Regions from separate parts of the Streptomyces sp. AK02-01A genome, predicted to be linked through region 2. Evidence: riboswitches for the same ligand, from Rfam matches in the RefSeq annotation. Region 2 holds a riboswitch; the other holds the start of a gene.
What was found. Region 2 has a riboswitch for glycine ahead of gcvT (glycine cleavage system aminomethyltransferase GcvT). Riboswitches for the same ligand answer to the same signal wherever they lie in the genome.

Region 1 (9,093 bases), on a different contig from region 2:
CGCCAGGCCGTCCGACGCCATAGCGCTCGCCCTGCGCACGGGCACGCCGATCTATGGCAGTGACGGGGTTCTGGACGATGCCGGTATCGCCATCCCGGACGAGCAGGAGGACGAGGTGGAGAAGTTCCGCGAGTTCCTCGACCAGATCTCTCCGGAGGACTTCGGCACCAATAGTCAGTGAGCGTCCGGTGAGCGCTGCGCCGGGTTTCGTCAGCGCATTCGAGCAGCCTTTCCCCGAAATGGGACACGGGAAACCACACTCAGGGTGATTATCACTCGGCGTGGCGAGTGTGGCGATCGTTGACGCACCCCTGGTGACTGCCTACCTTCGACAGGGCAGGTCAAGGACGGAGGGTCGGCGTGAGAAGCAGCGGCGACGGTACGGCGGCGGGCGGGCCGTATCCGCTTCACGGCAGTGCGGCCGACCCCGGTGTCGAGACCGTTGGATACCGGGGCCCGACCGCCTGTGCGGCGGCGGGCATCACGTACCGCCAGTTGGACTACTGGGCGCGTACGGGGCTGGTGGAGCCGAGTGTGCGTCCGGCATACGGATCGGGCACTCAGCGGCTCTACAGCTTCCGCGATGTGGTCGTACTCAAGATCGTGAAGCGGTTCCTGGACACCGGGGTCGCTCTGCAGAACATCAGGGCGGCGGTCCAGCATCTTCGGGCCGGCGGATTCCAGGGCCTTGAGCGGGTGACGCTCATGAGCGACGGCGCGACGGTCTACGAGTGCTCCTCGCCCGACGAGGTCGTGAGTCTGCTCCAGGGCGGCCAGGGGGTTTTCGGGATCGCGGTGGGTGTGGTGTGGCGGGACGTCCAGGCGGCGCTGTCCCAGCTCCACGGGGAGAGGATCGACACCGGCGAGACGCTCGTCGGCAACAATCCGGCCGACGAACTGGCCCGGCGGCGCCGCGACCGCGCGGTCTGACGGCTCCCCGGGGCGGGCCGCGCCCACCACCGATTGTCAGTGGCGTGAGGCAGCATCGGTGAAGTGAGATCCGCGCCGACCATTCTGCATCTGGACATGGATGCCTTCTTCGCCGCCGCCGAGCAGGCGGCGAAGCCGAGTCTGCGCGGAAAGCCGGTGGTGGTCGGCGGTCTGGGCCCACGCGGCGTGGTGTCGACCGCGTCGTACGAGGCGAGACGGTTCGGTGTGCATTCGGCCATGCCGATGGCGCAGGCGAGACGCCTCGCGCCGAACGCCGCGTATCTCGTGCCGCGCTTCAGTGTCTATCGCGCGATCAGCGAGCAGGTGATGGAGCTGCTGGGCAGGCTCTCTCCGCTGGTGGAGCCGCTCAGCCTGGACGAGGCCTTCGTGGATCTGGAGGCGGGCGGTTCGGCCGACGACACGGCCTCGGCGCGGGCGGCGGGGGAGCGGCTGCGCCGGGACATCAGAGCGGTGACGGGGCTCACCGGCTCGGTGGGGCTGGCGGGGTCCAAGATGCTGGCGAAGATCGGCTCGGAGCAGGCGAAGCCCGACGGACTGGTCCTCATCGAACCCGGCACGGAGCGCGAGTTGCTCGGGCCCATGCCCGTACGGACGCTGCCCGGCGTGGGTCCGGCGACCGGTGAGCATCTGAGACGGGCCGGGATGACCACGGTCGCCGAGTTGGCCGAAGCCGGTGAGGACGAGCTCGTACGGCTGCTGGGGAAGGCGCACGGAGCCTCGCTGTACCGGATGGCGCGCGGATACGACGACCGGCCCGTGGTGTCCGAGCGCGACGCCAAGTCGGTGTCGGTCGAGGACACCTTCGATGTCGATCTGCACGACCGGGTGCGGGTGCGGACGGAGGTCGACCGGCTCGCCGACCGCTGTGTGCGGCGGCTGCGGTCGGCCGGCCGCTCGGGCCGGACCGTCGTCCTCAAGGTGCGGCGGTACGACTTCTCGACGCTGACCCGTTCGGAGACGCTGCGCGGGCCCACGGACGACCCGGGAGTGGTGCGGGAGGCGGCCGGGCGGCTGCTGGAGTCGGTGGACACCACGGGCGGGGTGCGGCTGTTGGGCGTGGGCGTGACCGGCCTCGCGGACTTCACACAGGAGGACCTCTTCGCCCAGGCGGCGGCCCATGAGTCCGCCGCCCATGAAGCGGCCGACGGCCCGGAGCCTGAGCGCGACCGGCCGCCGGAGAGCGGCCCGGAGCCGGGCCCCGAGCCCGCGACCGCGATGGCGGAGACGCCCGCCGAGCGGCGCTTCCCGGCCGGACACGATGTGCGGCACACCGTGTTCGGGGCGGGCTGGGTGCAGGGCAGCGGGCTGCGGAGGGTCACCGTACGGTTCGAGGAGCCCGGGTCGGCGCCGGGCCGGGTGCGGACGTTCTGGGTCGACGACCCCGATCTGGAGCTCTCGGAGCCGCTGCCGCTGGTGTCCGAGCCGCCGGATCAGTCGTCCTGGCCGGCCAGCCGTCCGAAGTCGCGCTCGCCGTCCCGGTCGGACCGGGACGCGGGCCTCTCCGGTGGCTCGGGCTCCGGAAGGGCCAGTCCGTAGTGGTGGTAGAGCTGGAGTTCCTGCTCGGGCGAGAGATGGCGGCCGACGCCGAAGTCCGGAGCGTCCTTGATGAGGGCGCGTTCGAAGGGGACATGGAGCGCGTCGTCGGCGAGAGTGCTGGGTGCGAGCGGGACGAAGGCGTCGCGGCTGAAGAGTCCGGTGCGGACGGCCGCCCACTCAGGGGCTCCGGTGGCATCGTCCAGATACACCTCGTCCACCGTCCCGAGCTTGTGGCCGTCACGGTCGAACGCCTTGCGGCCGATCAGGCTGCGCGGATCGATGTCGGTCTCCACGGTCCCTCCAACTGGTCGCAACTGCACGTAAATAATACAAAAGTGCAGATTTGTGGCATCGGCCACTCGAAAGTTGTGCCCCAGGGCGCGCTGGTAGGCTGGCTGGCGGCTGCTGACCCCGTGCGGGAGAGTCTTCCGGTGAGATCATCGGAGGACGCCGAAGGAGCAAATCCTCCCCGGAATCTCTCAGGCCCCTGTACCGCATGGACGAGGTCACTCTGGAAAGCAGGGCGGGCGTCGGACGGCATCCGCTCTCACCGACGGTGAAAGCCGGGCTGCCTCAGGGCGGGCCGGTGAAGCTCTCAGGTCGAGATGACAGAGGGGGAGGCCGTCCGGGCACCCGCGTCGCGGTGCCCTCGCAGGTCGTGTCAGACCAGGAGGCCTCCGCATGACCCCCAACCGCATTCCGCTCTCCCAGCTTGAGCGCGGCACACCCTTCGAGCAGCGTCACATCGGGCCCGACGCCGGGGCGCAGGCGAAGATGCTGGCGCAGGTCGGCTACGGCTCGCTCGACGAGCTGACCGCCGCGGCGGTGCCCGACGTGATCAAGAGTGCGGAGGCGCTGCGGCTTCCCGCCGCCCGTACCGAGGCGGAGGTCGAGGCCGAGCTGCGCTCGCTCGGCGACCGCAACCAGGTGCTCGCGCCGATGATCGGTCTTGGTTACTACGGCACCTTCACTCCGCCGGTGATCCTCCGCAATGTCATGGAGAACCCGGCCTGGTACACCGCGTACACGCCGTACCAGCCGGAGATCTCCCAGGGCCGGCTGGAGGCACTGCTCAACTTCCAGACCGTTGTGGCGGACCTGACCGGCCTGCCGACCTCGGGCGCCTCCCTGCTGGACGAGGGCACCGCCGCGGCGGAGGCGATGGCGCTGGCCCGCCGGGTCGGCAAGGTCAAGGACGGCGTCTTCCTGGTCGACGCCGACGCTCTGCCGCAGACCATCGCCGTGATCAAGACCCGCGCCGAGCCGACCGGCGTCGAGGTGGTCGTCGCGGACCTGAGCGATGGCATCCCCGCCGAGACGGCCGCGCGCGGTGTCTTCGGCGTGCTGATCCAGTACCCGGGCGCGTCGGGAGCGGTACGGGACATCAGGCCCGTCGTCGAGCGGGCACATGAGCTCGGCGCCATTGTCACCGTCGCCGCCGATCTGCTCGCGCTGACCCTCCTCACCTCGCCCGGTGAGCTGGGCGCGGACATCGCGGTCGGCACCACACAGCGCTTCGGTGTGCCGATGGGCTTCGGCGGACCGCACGCCGGGTACATGGCCGTCCGCGAGAAGTTCGCACGCAGCCTGCCGGGCCGGCTCGTCGGAGTCTCCGTGGACGCCGACGGCAACAAGGCGTACCGGCTGGCGCTGCAGACCCGTGAACAGCACATCCGCCGCGAGAAGGCCACCAGCAACATCTGCACCGCGCAGGTGCTGCTCGCCGTCATGGCCGGGATGTACGCGGTCTACCACGGCCCCGACGGGCTGCGGAGCATCGCGCGGCGCACCCATCGCTATGCGACGCTGCTCGCCGAGGGCCTGCGCGCCGGCGGTGCCGAGATCGTGCACGAGGCGTATTTCGACACGCTGACCGTCCGGCTCCCGGGCCGGGCCGCCGATGTGGTCGCCGCCGCCCGTGAGAACGGCGTCAACCTCCACCGTGTGGACGCCGACCATGTCTCCGTCGCCTGCGACGAGACCACCGGGCGTGTTCAGCTCACCACCGTGTGGCACGCCTTCGGGATCGAGAGCGACATCGAGGCGCTGGACGCGGTCACGGCCGACGCCCTGCCCGAGGGCCTGCTGCGTACCGACGACTACCTGACGCATCCCGTCTTCCACCAGCACCGCTCCGAGACCGCGATGCTGCGCTATCTGCGCCGGCTCGCCGACCGTGACTACGCGCTGGACCGGGGCATGATCCCGCTGGGCTCCTGCACCATGAAGCTGAACGCGACCACGGAGATGGAGCCGGTGACCTGGCCGGAGTTCGGGGCGCTGCACCCGTTCGCCCCGGCCGAGCAGGCGCAGGGCTATCTGACGCTCATCAGGGAGCTGGAGGAGCGGCTGGCCGAGGTCACCGGCTATGACGCGGTCTCCCTCCAGCCCAACGCCGGTTCGCAGGGCGAGCTGGCCGGTCTGCTGGCCGTACGGGCGTATCACCGGGCCAACGGCGACATGGGCCGTACCGTCTGTCTCATCCCGTCCTCCGCGCACGGCACGAACGCCGCGAGCGCGGTCATGGCCGGCATGAAGGTCGTCGTCGTGAAGACCCGTGAGGACGGCGACGTCGATGTCGAGGACCTGCACGCGAAGATCGAGCAGTACGGCGACGAACTCGCCGTGCTGATGGTCACCTACCCGTCCACACACGGTGTGTTCGAGGAGCACATCGGTGACATCTGCGCGGCGGTGCACGACGCGGGCGGCCAGGTGTATGTGGACGGCGCCAACCTCAACGCGCTGGTCGGGCTCGCCAAGCCCGGCAAGTTCGGCTCGGACGTGTCCCATCTGAATCTGCACAAGACGTTCTGCATCCCGCACGGCGGCGGTGGCCCCGGTGTGGGTCCCGTCGGTGTACGGGCCCACCTGGCCCCGTATCTGCCCAACCACCCGCTCCAGCCGGCCGCGGGTCCGGAGACGGGCATCGGACCGATCTCGGCGGCTCCCTGGGGCTCGGCCGGCATCCTGCCGATCTCGTGGGCGTACGTACGGCTGATGGGTGGCGAGGGCCTCAAGCGCGCGACGCAGGTCGCCGTGCTCGCGGCCAACTACATCGCCAAGCGCCTCGAACCGCACTACCCGGTGCTCTACACCGGTCCCAACGGACTCGTGGCCCATGAGTGCATCGTGGATCTGCGGCCGCTGTCCAAGGCCACCGGTGTCAGCGTCGACGACATTGCCAAGAGGCTGATCGACTACGGTTTCCATGCGCCGACGATGTCCTTCCCGGTCGCGGGCACGCTGATGATCGAGCCCACCGAGAGCGAAGATCTGAACGAGATCGACCGCTTCTGCGAAGCGATGATCGCGATTCGCGCGGAAATCGAGCGGGTCGCGTCGGGCGAGTGGCCCGCGGACGACAACCCGCTGCGTAACGCCCCGCACACGGCCGCGGCGCTGGGCGGAGAGTGGGACCACGCGTACAGCCGCTCCGAGGCGGTCTTCCCGGCCGGTGTCTCGGCCGCGGACAAGTACTGGCCGCCGGTCCGCCGGATCGACGGCGCCTTCGGTGACCGCAATCTGGTCTGCTCCTGCCCGCCGCTGGACGCGTACGACCACTGAGACGGGACGCTTCGGCAGGGCAGGCCAGGAGAGCTGCCCTGCGGGCGGATCACATGTCGGGGCCGGTGCGCGGGATCGTCCGCGGGCCGGCCCCAGCCAGAAAGACGGCGGCGAGGCCGCCGGACGGCATCAGGCCGCCGTCACCACCTGCTCGGTCCGCAGCGGCCTGTGCGGACCGATGATCTTCCCGTCCGGCAGCAGTTCACCGGTGTCCTCGAAGACCAGGACGCCATTGCACAGCAGACTCCAGCCCTGCTCGGGGTGGTGTGCCGTCAGTCGGGCGGCGTCGCGGTCGGCGGAGTCGGCTGAAGGACAGGCTGGCTGGTGCTGGCACATGGGTGAGTTCTTTCGCTGTGTCGTGGCGAGTGTCCTGCGGCTCGATGTGGTCATGGCCGCCCCCCGTATCTGTTTGGTCCAGTCCTAGTGTTGCCCTACAGACGGTAATCCGCAGGTATTTCGCGGCAGCGCTTCCCTATGCTCAATGACGTGTCACCCGGCCGGACGGTTCGGCTCAACTTCGCTGTCTTTTCGGGTGGTTCGGGGTGGCCGGTCCGGGCTAGTCCGGATGGGCAGTCCTGTGCCCCGCGGTCGTGGGGGCCGCGGGGCACAGGACTGCCGCCGAAGAGAGGCCGGCCGTCCGAAGGTGGTTCAGGCCGGGGTGCGCAGGAGTGGCGCCGGAGTGAGCCGCAGCCCGATCACCGGCAGCAGCTCGGCGACGCGATGCGGACGGTGCGCCGCGATACCCGGCGGCGCGGGTGCCAGAGGCACCAGGACGTCGGACGCCGCGGGCGAACCGGCGGAGGCGTCCGCCTCCGTGTCCGCGTGCAGCCAGAGCGTGAGCATGTACAGCTCGGGCACCGACAGCAGCCGTGGCTGATAGGCGGTGCCCAGACTCTCCGCCTGGCGCACGGCGCGCTCGGTGGCGGTGACGTACGGGCCCTCGAAGAAGCGCGAGAAGGCCCAGCCGTCCGCGGTGAGCATCGTGTCGGCGGCGGCCACGGCGTGGTCACCGCTGCGGATCAGGAAACGCCAGCCGACCAGCCTGGTCCGCGGGACGCGGCCCTCCGGCGTGGCCGTTCGGCCGGCCGGAGTGACCTGGTCGAGTACATGGACGGGAAGCGGAAGCTCGGGGCTCAGCGGTCCCTGGACGGACTGCAGAGCGGGCGTGCGGGCGTCGCGGACGGCCGTGGGGGAACCGAGTGCCGCGAGAACGCTGCGCAGGGCGGGCGCGGGGGCCGGGGGGACATGCAGCGGCATGGTGGGTTGCCTCTCACTCAGGAGACAGGGTGACGCGTGAGGTGGAGCATGGGCGTGTGCGGACGTCGCTGTCGGCATATGCGGGGTCAGAGGTTGGCGTCAGGGCTGTGCGGCCGGATGCGGGCTCTCTGCCTTGTACCGCAGTTTATACGACACGTGTTCACATCATGTTTCTTCTAGCTCTCATGGATATTGCGGGCAAGTCACTATTAGGCCCTTCTCCCGCGAAGTTTCTGTTGATAAACAGTGAACGCAGGCGCCTGGCCTGCGTTGATTCGTCCGACGGGGTCGGCCGAAAAGCGTCGGCGTTTTCAACGACCGGTCATATGCCGGTAACGGAAGAACGCCGCGTCATGCCAAAGGAATGTGCCGCACGACCGCTGTCGGCACTCTACCGGGCGTCAGACGTCCGCGGGACGTTACGGATCACTCAGTGTGGGCATTATCGATCGTGACGCGAGCGGCCGATGCCGCGGGTTGCCCAGTCGAGGAGGGACACTTCGATGGGGGAGAAGGTCGAGACGAGCGGTTCGGCCCTGGCCGATCGGCGGAGGTACCGCAGGAAGCTGCAGCAGTGCCTGGCGGTGCTGGAGCGGCTCCTGGCGGAGGAGAGGTTCGACCGGCCCAAGAATCTGATGGGTCTGGAGATCGAGCTGAATCTGGCGGGCTCCGACGGGATGCCCCGCATGATGAATACGGAGGTCCTGAAGCGCATCGCGAGTGGTGATTTCCAGACCGAACTCGGAATGTTCAATCTGGAAGTCAATATTGCCCCGCACCGATTGGACGGTCGCGTTCTCGATCAGCTTGCCGAGGAACTGCGTACCGGCCTCGGATATGCCCACCGCAAAGCGAGCGAGGTGGACGCGGGGATCGTGATGATCGGAATTCTCCCGACGCTCGGCCAGCATGACGTGGTCTCCGAGAATCTCTCGGACGTCGACCGCTACAAGCTTCTCAACGAGCAGATGGTCGCGGCCAGAGGCGAGGATTTCACGCTGGACATCGAGGGCGTCGAACGGCTGACGTGTGCGTCGGCGTCGATCACTCCGGAAGCCGCCTGCACCTCCGTACAGCTGCATCTCCAGGTCACACCCGACCGATTCGCGGATGTGTGGAACGCCGCCCAGGCCATGGCATCGGTGCAGGTGGCACTCGGTGCCAACGCGCCGTTCCTCTTCGGCCGGGAGCTGTGGCGGGAGTCCAGGCCGCCGCTTTTCGAGCAGGCAACCGACACCCGCCCGCCGGAGCTGAAGGCACAGGGCGTGCGCCCGCGGACCTGGTTCGGGGAGCGCTGGATCGATTCCGCCTATGACCTGTTCGAAGAGAATCTGCGCTATTTCCCTCCGTTGCTGCCGATCTGCGACGACCAGGATCCGATGCGGGTCCTTGACGAAGGCGGAATGCCGGGCCTTTTGGAGCTGGTCCTGCACAACGGCACGGTGTACCGCTGGAACCGGCCCGTCTACGAGGTCGCCGACGGCGTACCGCATCTGCGGGTGGAGAACCGTGTGCTGCCGGCCGGTCCCACGGTCACCGATGTGATCGCCAACGCCGCCTTCTACTACGGTCTGGTGCGGGCGCTTGCCGAGGATGCCAGGCCGGTATGGCACAGGCTGTCCTTCGAGGAGGCCGCGGAGAACTTCGACGTCGCCTGCCGCTACGGCATCGACGCCGAGCTGCGGTGGCCGCGTCCCGGCCGGGCCGCCGGTACCACCACCGTGCCGGTCGTGAAGCTGGTACGCGACGAACTGCTGCCGCTCGCCGCGGCCGGGCTCGACG
Region 2 (9,093 bases):
GTGTTGGGGTCGATGAGGTCCTGGTTGAAGGCGTTCGGGTCGAGGCCGAGCAGCGACTGGATCGGGCGGGACAGAGCCGCGATCAGGATGAGCAGCACGACGATGACACCACCGGCGACCGCCACCTTGTCCCGCTTGAAGCGGGTCCAGGCGATTCGTCCGAGCGAACGGCCCTCGATCTGCTTGGACTCGACGCCCTTCAGCACGGCCTCGGGCTGCGCGTTCGCCGCCGGCCCGGTGGTCTCGATAGGTGCCGTCATTTGTGCTGGAGACCTCTCTTGGCCGACGGTGGTCGGCTCATGACCGCCGCAGTAGCGGCACGTTCAGATCGTTGATACTCGTGGCTTACCGGTGGCGGGAACCGCTTCTGTCAGCGCATCGCACACGACTTAAACCACTTGCTCCGTGGAGTCTTCAGGGAGTTTGCGATCACCCGCCAGCCCCGCAGGGGAATGGTTGCTCAACCGTGATGCGTTTATAGGATTTCCGTTATCCGGACGCCATGATCTCCTCAGCGGACCAACTCGGCCACTATTCCAACAGGTCGGGTATATCCCCCAAAGGCCCTCATAAACCAGGGAATTGGGGACGTACGGAGGTGTTCGGCGGCGCGATCCGCCCGGAGTGCGCGGTTTACACCCATGACGGAGCATGGGGTGTCTGCCGGTAACAGCGGTCATGAACCGCAGGGCCGCATGCCGGACAGGAGGGACATGAGTGAATGTTTCCGGCGGCGCGGCGAGGGAGCGCCGGAAACCACCGGCGGCGCCGGCCGTGTCCGCCGGCCGGCCGAGGCGTCTCTCCCGCGCCGACGGCCGTGCGGCGCGTCTTCCGCGTGCGTACGTCCGGCGTTCAGTACGGGCGCTGGGCGGGCGGCGGGTAGCCGTAGCCGGTGGGCGACTCCGGGGCCGCGTGCGCCTCACGGTCGTAGAACGGACGGGAGTTGACGCGCAGCCACATGGTCACGGGGTCGTACTCGTCGGACATCGCGACCGTCGAGACGGGCAGTCCGTCCGGGACGGCGGCGACCGACTGCCGCATCATCGCGCGTACGGAGTCCACGGCGGCCGGACTCGTGTCGTACAGGTCGAGGCCGATCGCGAGATACGGGGCGCCGAGCGCCGGCTGCACCCAGGCACGGCGCAGCGAGCGCACCACGGGCGTGCGGTGCGCGTTCTGCGTGAGCTGGGCGTAGAACTGCGGGAGTTCGATGGCCGGTTCCGAGAGCCGCAGCGGGCCGGCCGGCATCCGGTCGAGGCCGGTGGCGATCCGGCGCAGATCGAGCCACGGAATGCCGACGCCACCGCCGGGAGCGTGCGGATTGAGCCAGATTCCCCAGCGGTCGGGATAGAGGGCGCGGGCGATGTCACGGCCTGTGACCACCTCGTGCGCGCGGTTCCAGCCGCTGACGGCGAGCTCCTGCGCGGAGGTGACGCAGGGCGCGTAGCCCAGTCCGTCGATCTCCATGTTGCCGTACTGGGCCTCGGGCGAACCGGCCCGGCCGTGCCAGAGCAGCATCCAGACGCTGTCCTCGGCGAGAGCGTGCAGGAGCGCCTCGTACGCGTCGTAGCGCCCCGGCGTCACCTGGCTCAGCATGTGCTCGACCTGCCCGGTCGCAGCGGTGCCTGACGCGCTCACTCTGGGTCCCGCCCCTCTTCGATCCACCATTCGGCCAACTCCCCCGAAGCCCCGGCGGCGTCAGCCGTCCGTCGTGCCGGGTCCGGCCGGGCGGTGCGGCGGCCCCGGGGAAACCGCGGCCGGCGGCGACCGCCACGAACCCGGCCACGGCCACACCGACCGCGCCGACCATCAAACCAGCTTAGGCGGCGGTCCTGACACCGACTTGACGACTGATATGTCCGGCGCTATGTCCGGCGCCATGTCCAGGGAGCGGACGGACGGCACCTGCCCGTTCCGGACAGGCTCAGACGTACCCGCGCTGATAGAAGGGACGCACTTTCGCCAGCAGCCAGTCGCCGACCGGGTCCTGGGCCACGTCCAGCAGGACGAGATTGACCGGCCAGCCCACCTGGACCCGGCCCAGCGCACGGCCGAGCGCGTCCATCGGCGCGTTGCGGTCGGCCGGCTCCCAGGAGGAGAGCTGGACACCTATGAACAGCACCGGGGCCTCACCCTCCACGCTGGCGAGCGCGCGGCGGGCGGAGAGCACCACACCGGCCGACTCGAACTCGGCGGCGGCGGCGGTGAGGAAGTCGACCGGGTCCTCCTGCCAGTCCGGCTCGAAGAGCCGGACGCGTCCGCCGGACGCGGGGCCGTCGAGCGGGCTGCGGCCCGTCCGGCACAGCTCGGCCACGGCGAGCGGCGGCAGCGGCGCGCCGACCGCGCCGCCCGGGTTGACCGCGATACCGAGCCCCGGCGGCAGCCCTCGGGCGAAGTCGCGGGCCGGTGCGACGGTGAACGGCATATGGCCGCCGACGCACTGGAGGTACTGCTGTTCGGAGCTGAACACCGGGACGTAAGGGACGCCCTCGATCTCCATCGTCGGCAGATCCAGATTGGCGCTGTCGGGGCCGCCGCCGTTGGGCAGCGGCACCCAGATCTGGCTTCTGCCGAGCACCTCGACCAGCCGTCCGCCCGCCGCGTCGCTCCCGAGCGAGGCGGTGAGCACCTCTTCGAGCTCATTGCCCGGCCATGCTGTATTCACGGTCTTCCCTCCGCCCACGTTGCTGCCGCCGACCTTAACGCCGCGGGACGCGACCCGCGGCGGCCAGGCGGGCGGAGAGCCGTGGTCCCGGCGCCGGGCCGCCGCTCACTCTCCGCGCGGCGCCGGGAAGGTGATGCCGCCGAGCGCTCCCGCCGCGGCCCTGTCGAGCAGAACGGCGGAGGCGCAACCGCGCGGCAGACGGCCGGTCTCGGCCGCGGCGATCAGACCGCCCACCGCGCGGCGGTGGCGGGCGAACGCGTAACCGGAGACACCGCGGCCGCGTTCCCGCTGGCCCGCGCGCGCGACCTCCGGTGTGACGTCCAGCAGGACGAGATGGAGCCGCCGGCCGCGCCTGCGGGCCTCCCGCGCCAGCCAGCGCCGCACCCAGGCCTGCGTACCGCAGTCATGGACGACGACGCTCTCGCCGGAGCGCAGCGCGCGGCGCAGCCCGGCGTAGTGCGCGAGGCGGACGAGCGGGCGGTAGACGGCGTACGGCAGGCGGCCGGGAAGCCGTCGCTCCCAGCGGTCCCTGGTGTCCTGGGAATCGATTCCGCCGCCCGCGGCGGCCCGCCGGATCAGAGTCGACTTGCCGCTGCCCGGCAGCCCGGAGACGACCACTATGTCTCCCGCGGCGAAAGCGAGGCCCGCCGGCACCCGGCCGTCGCGCGCCCGCAGATCCCGGACCACCGGCACGGGCCGCGTCACCGCCTCCCGGGCCTCCCGCCGGGCGGGCGCCCCCGCCGTCGCCGCGTACGTGCCAACCCCGTGCGACCTCATCGCCGTCCCCCTGTCAGCTCAGTCACCCTGGCACATGACCCTTGCCCATGAAGTGTAAAGAAATGGTAATGCCGTACAAGCTTTTCACGGAGCCCGGCGAGTCAGGGACCGGGCGCGCCGCTGGAGCGCGCCTCGGAAGTCCGGCCCGGTTCGCGACGCCTGGGCCGGGCCGCCCGGTCCGCGACGCCTGAGCCGCGGGCTCCATCGCGCCCTCGGCCCCGACGCGTGCGATGATGTGCCCGCCAACTGCATACCGGCCGTTTGAATCCGCGCGGGAGAGTCCCGGTCACCGTGTGCGCCGGGCGCCGAAGGAGCAAGTTCCTCCCTTGAATCTCTCAGGCCCCGAACCGCGTGGATGAGGCATATCTGAAAAGCGGGCCGCAGCTCTGCGGCCCCACCCAAGGTGCAAGTCATGACCGTCTGTACGTACGGTCGTGGTGAACCTCTCAGGTTCCGATGACAGATGGGGAGGATCGTCCTCGCCCGTCATGCCCTGGGAGCCACACCGATGAGCCATGTCCCGCCGAGCAGCACCTCCAGCAGCCCGCGCCGTACGGCGCTCGACGCCGTGCACCGCGCGCTGGGCGCGACCATGACCGACTTCGCGGGCTGGGACATGCCGCTGCGGTACGGCAGCGAACGCGACGAACACAACGCCGTCCGCACCAGGGCCGGTCTCTTCGATCTCTCCCACATGGGCGAGATCACCGTCACCGGGCCGGAGGCGGCCCGGCTGCTCGACTACGCGCTGGTCGGCAATATCGGCGCCGTCGCCGTGGGCCGCGCCCGCTACACGATGATCTGCCGGGAGGACGGCGGGATCCTGGACGACCTGATCGTCTACCGCCTCGGCGAGGACGAGTACATGGTCGTCGCCAACGCCTCCAACGCCCAGACCGTGCTGGACGCGCTGACCGGCCGCGCGGCCGGTTTCGACGCCGAGGTGCGCGACGACCGTGACGCGTACGCGCTGCTGGCGGTCCAGGGCCCGGAGTCGCCCGGCATCCTGAAGTCGCTGACCGACGCCGATCTGGACGGGCTCAAGTACTACGCGGGCCTGCCCGGCACCGTGGCCGGTGTGCCCGCGCTCATCGCCCGTACGGGCTACACCGGCGAGGACGGTTTCGAGCTGTTCGTCGAGCCCCGGTACGCGGAGCGGCTGTGGCAGGCGCTGACCGAGGCCGGCGAAGGAGTCGGTCTGGTGCCCTGCGGGCTGTCCTGCCGCGACACCCTCCGTCTTGAGGCGGGCATGCCGCTGTACGGCAACGAGCTGACCACCGGCCTGACCCCGTTCGACGCCGGCCTCGGCCGGGTCGTCAAGTTCGAGAAGACGTCGAACGACGGCGACTTCGTCGGACGTCCGGCGCTGGAGGCCGCCGCCGAGCGCGCCGCGTCCGCTCCGCCGCGCAAGCTGGTCGGCCTGGTCGCCGAGGGCCGGCGAGTGCCGCGCGCCGGCTATCAGGTCGTCGTCGGCGGAGTGACCGTCGGCGAGATCACCTCCGGCGCCCCTTCACCGACCCTGGGCAGGCCGATCGCCATGGCGTATGTCGACGCGTCGCACGCGGAGCCCGGCACGGCCGGTGTCGGAGTGGACATCCGCGGCTCGCACGAACCGTACGAGGTCGTCGCACTGCCCTTCTACAAGCGTCAGAAGTGACCCGGCCGTCCCGGCCGTGCCCGGGGCCGTCTCGGTCCGTAAGACATCCGTTCCTCAGCACTCCCCCGCGTACAGGAGAATTCACCTCATGAGCAACCCCCAGCAGCTTCGTTACAGCAAGGAGCACGAGTGGCTGACGGCCGCCGAGGACGGCGTGTCGACGGTCGGTATCACGGAGCACGCGGCCAACGCCCTCGGCGATGTCGTGTATGTCCAGCTCCCGGAGGTGGGTGACACGGTGACCGCGGGCGAGACCTGCGGTGAGCTGGAGTCGACCAAGTCGGTCAGCGATCTGTACGCCCCGGTGACCGGTGAGGTCGTCGAGACGAACCAGGACGTCGTGGACGAGCCCTCGCTGGTGAACTCCGCTCCGTTCGAGGGCGGCTGGCTGTTCAAGGTGCGCGTCACGGAGGAGCCGAAGGACCTGCTCTCCGCCGACGAGTACACAGAGTTCTCCGGCAACTGACGTGCCCACCGGCACACGACGTGCCCACGGCAACTGAGACCCCAGGGACTGTGATGTCTTCGAAGTCGCTTCTGAACACCTCGCTCCACGAGCTCGACCCGGACGTCGCCGCCGCTGTCGACGCCGAACTCCACCGTCAGCAGTCCACCCTCGAAATGATCGCCTCGGAGAACTTCGCTCCGGTCGCGGTCATGGAGGCCCAGGGCTCCGTACTGACCAACAAGTACGCGGAGGGCTATCCGGGCCGCCGCTACTACGGCGGCTGCGAGCACGTCGATGTCATCGAGCAGATCGCCATCGACCGTGTCAAGGCGCTCTTCGGGGCCGAGCACGCGAACGTACAGCCGCACTCCGGCGCGCAGGCGAACGCCGCCGCGATGTTCGCGCTGCTCTCTCCCGGCGACACCATCATGGGTCTGAACCTCGCGCACGGCGGGCACCTGACCCACGGCATGAAGATCAACTTCTCCGGCAAGCTCTACAACGTCGTCGCCTACCACGTCGACGAGGAGACCGGTCAGGTCGACATGGCCGAGGTCGAGCGGCTCGCCAAGGAGTCCCGGCCCAAGCTGATCGTGGCCGGCTGGTCGGCGTATCCCCGCCAACTCGACTTCGCGGCCTTCCGCCGGATCGCGGACGAGGTCGGCGCGTACCTCATGGTCGACATGGCGCACTTCGCCGGTCTGGTCGCCGCGGGCCTGCACCCCAACCCGGTGCCGCACGCGCATGTCGTGACCACGACCACGCACAAGACCCTCGGCGGTCCGCGCGGCGGAGTGATCCTCTCCACGCGGGAACTGGCGAAGAAGATCAACTCCGCGGTCTTCCCGGGACAGCAGGGCGGCCCGCTGGAGCATGTCATCGCGGGCAAGGCGGTCGCCTTCAAGATCGCGGCCACGGACGAGTTCAAGGAGCGCCAGCAGCGCACCCTGGAAGGCGCCCGTATCCTCGCCGAGCGCCTGGTGCGGCCGGATGTCACCGAGGCGGGCGTCTCCGTCCTCTCCGGTGGTACGGACGTCCACCTGGTCCTGGTCGACCTGCGCCACTCCGAGCTGGACGGACAGCAGGCCGAGGACCGCCTCCACGAGATCGGCATCACGGTCAACCGCAACGCCGTCCCGAACGACCCGCGGCCTCCGATGGTCACCTCGGGCCTGCGGATCGGCACGCCGGCGCTCGCCACCCGCGGCTTCGGCGCGGAGGACTTCAGCGAGGTCGCGGAGATCATCGCGGCGGCGCTCAAGCCGTCGTTCGACCGCGCCGCACTGGCCGGCCGGGTCTCCGTACTGGCCGAGAAGCACCCGCTCTACCCTGGTCTCTAGCGATTCCGGACCGATTGACCCTCGCGGGGCCTTTCCAGGGAAACGGCCTTTTCGAGAAGAACGGCCCTTTCGAGGGAAACGGCACGACCCACGGGGCACCGCGCGCACACCCGACCGTGTACGCGCGGTGCCCCGCACCATGTATCTCGCGTTGTTCGCGTATGCGTCCATCCGTGTATCCGTGTGTCCCGTGTCCGCGTACCCCGCGGACACGTATCTGTGTACGTGCGGTTTCTGCGCCACCCCGGCAGACAACGGCGTCTACCCGTCAGAGGAGTACCCCCGTGGCCATCTCGGTCTTCGACCTGTTCTCGATCGGCATCGGCCCGTCCAGCTCGCACACCGTCGGCCCGATGCGCGCGGCCCGGATGTTCGCCCGCCGCCTCAAGAACGAGGGCGTGCTCGTCCACACCGCGTCGGTACGGGCCGAGCTGTACGGCTCGCTCGGCGCCACCGGCCATGGCCACGGCACCCCGAAGGCCGTCCTCCTCGGCCTGGAGGGCAACTCTCCGCGCACGGTCGACGTGGAGAGCGCCGACGATCAGGCGGAACGTATCCGCACCAGCGGCCGGCTCAATCTGCTCGGGACGCACGAGATCGCCTTCGACGCCGGCGAGGATCTGGTCCTGCACCGCCGCAAGGCCCTGCCGTACCACGCCAACGGCATGACGCTCTCCGCGTACGACGCCGACGGCGGTCTGCTCCTGGAGAAGACGTACTACTCGGTCGGCGGCGGTTTCGTCGTGGACGAGGACGCGGTGGGCGAGGACCGGATCAAGCTCGACGACACGGTGCTCACCCATCCCTTCCGCACCGGTGACGAGCTGCTGCGTCTGTCACGGGAGACGGGCCTGTCGATCTCCGCGCTGATGCTGGAGAACGAGAAGGCATGGCGCACGGAGGACGAGATCCGGGCCGGCCTGCTGGAGATCTGGCGGGTGATGCAGGCATGTGTCTCGCGCGGAATGGCCCGCGAGGGCATCCTGCCCGGCGGCCTCAAGGTCCGCCGCCGCGCGGCCCACTCCGCGCGCCAGCTTCGCGCGGAAGGCGACCCGCAGGGCCACGCCATGGAGTGGATCACGCTCTACGCGATGGCCGTGAACGAGGAGAACGCCGCGGGCGGCCGCGTCGTGACGGCTCCCACCAACGGCGCCGCCGGCATCATCCCGGCCGTGCTGCACTACTACGTGAACTTCGTGGCGGGCGGCGCCACCGACGAGGAGAAGGCGGAGGGCGTGGTCCGCTTCCTGCTCGCGGCGGGCGCGATCGGCATGCTCTTCAAGGAGAACGCCTCCATCTCCGGCGCCGAGGTCGGCTGCCAGGGCGAGGTCGGCTCGGCCTGCTCGATGGCGGCGGGCGCACTCGCCGAGGTGCTCGGCGGCAGCACGGAACAGGTGGAGAACGCCGCCGAGATCGGCATGGAGCACAACCTCGGCCTGACGTGCGACCCGGTCGGCGGCCTGGTGCAGATCCCGTGCATCGAGCGCAACGGCATGGCGGCGGTGAAGGCGGTCACGGCGGCGAAGATGGCGCTGCGCGGTGACGGCAGCCACAAGGTCTCCCTGGACAAGGTCATCAAGACCATGAAGGAGACGGGCGCGGACATGTCGGTCAAGTACAAGGAGACCGCGCGCGGCGGGCTCGCGGTGAACATCATCGAGTGCTGAGGAAACGTACGCTGATCAGCGGTTTCCTCGGCTCGCAGCCCGGTCGGGGACTTTCCCGTGTGCACGGCGGACGTTCACCTGGACGCCCGTCCTGATCGTCGTGGTGCCCAAGCGGACCGGCGCGCTGCGGGACTGGCAGGGTGTTCCCACAGCACGTCCGGTCGTCTGCCGCCCCGGCTGGGCGCGGCGTGTGCACTCCGAGTTCCCGCAGGCGGGCCGCCCCGGTTTCCGGTCAGCCGGCGAGGAGTTCGAGCGTATCGATCACGCGGTTCGAGAAGCCCCACTCGTTGTCGTACCAGGCGACCACCTTGACGTGGCGGCCGTCGACGCGGGTGAGAGCCGAGTCGAAGATCGACGAGGCCGGGTTGCCCGTGATGTCGGACGACACGAGCGGGTCGTCCGAGTATTCGAGTACGCCCGCGAGCGACCCCTGCGCCGCGTCGCGGTACGCCGCCAGCACCTCCTCGCGCGTCACATCACGCGCGACGGTCGTATTGAGCTCGACGATCGATCCCACCGGAACCGGCACGCGGATCGAG

Region 1: linked by a shared signal. The riboswitch ahead of gcvP (aminomethyl-transferring glycine dehydrogenase) and the one ahead of gcvT (glycine cleavage system aminomethyltransferase GcvT) in region 2 are both predicted to bind glycine.

Annotation. Positions count from the first base shown of each region.
Region 1 covers NZ_JARBAE010000058.1:21,027-30,119, reverse strand. The annotation lists gene PV679_RS32715 (bifunctional nuclease family protein) at 1-181, shown strand, start outside; gene PV679_RS32710 (MerR family transcriptional regulator) at 361-930, shown strand; gene PV679_RS32705 (DNA polymerase IV) at 994-2,487, shown strand; gene PV679_RS32700 (PRC-barrel domain-containing protein) at 2,382-2,780, opposite strand; glycine riboswitch at 2,894-2,992, shown strand; gene gcvP (aminomethyl-transferring glycine dehydrogenase) at 3,169-6,054, shown strand; gene PV679_RS32690 (DUF5999 family protein) at 6,184-6,390, opposite strand; gene PV679_RS32685 (hypothetical protein) at 6,703-7,311, opposite strand; gene PV679_RS32680 (glutamate--cysteine ligase) at 7,815-9,093, shown strand, end outside.
Region 2 covers NZ_JARBAE010000012.1:114,460-123,552, reverse strand. The annotation lists gene PV679_RS14635 (ABC transporter permease) at 1-260, opposite strand, end outside; gene PV679_RS14630 (enhanced serine sensitivity protein SseB C-terminal domain-containing protein) at 853-1,638, opposite strand; gene PV679_RS14625 (enhanced serine sensitivity protein SseB) at 1,925-2,665, opposite strand; gene PV679_RS14620 (AAA family ATPase) at 2,771-3,442, opposite strand; glycine riboswitch at 3,705-3,802, shown strand; gene gcvT (glycine cleavage system aminomethyltransferase GcvT) at 3,951-5,099, shown strand; gene gcvH (glycine cleavage system protein GcvH) at 5,188-5,565, shown strand; gene glyA (serine hydroxymethyltransferase) at 5,619-6,887, shown strand; gene PV679_RS14600 (L-serine ammonia-lyase) at 7,172-8,554, shown strand; gene gap (type I glyceraldehyde-3-phosphate dehydrogenase) at 8,787-9,093, opposite strand, start outside.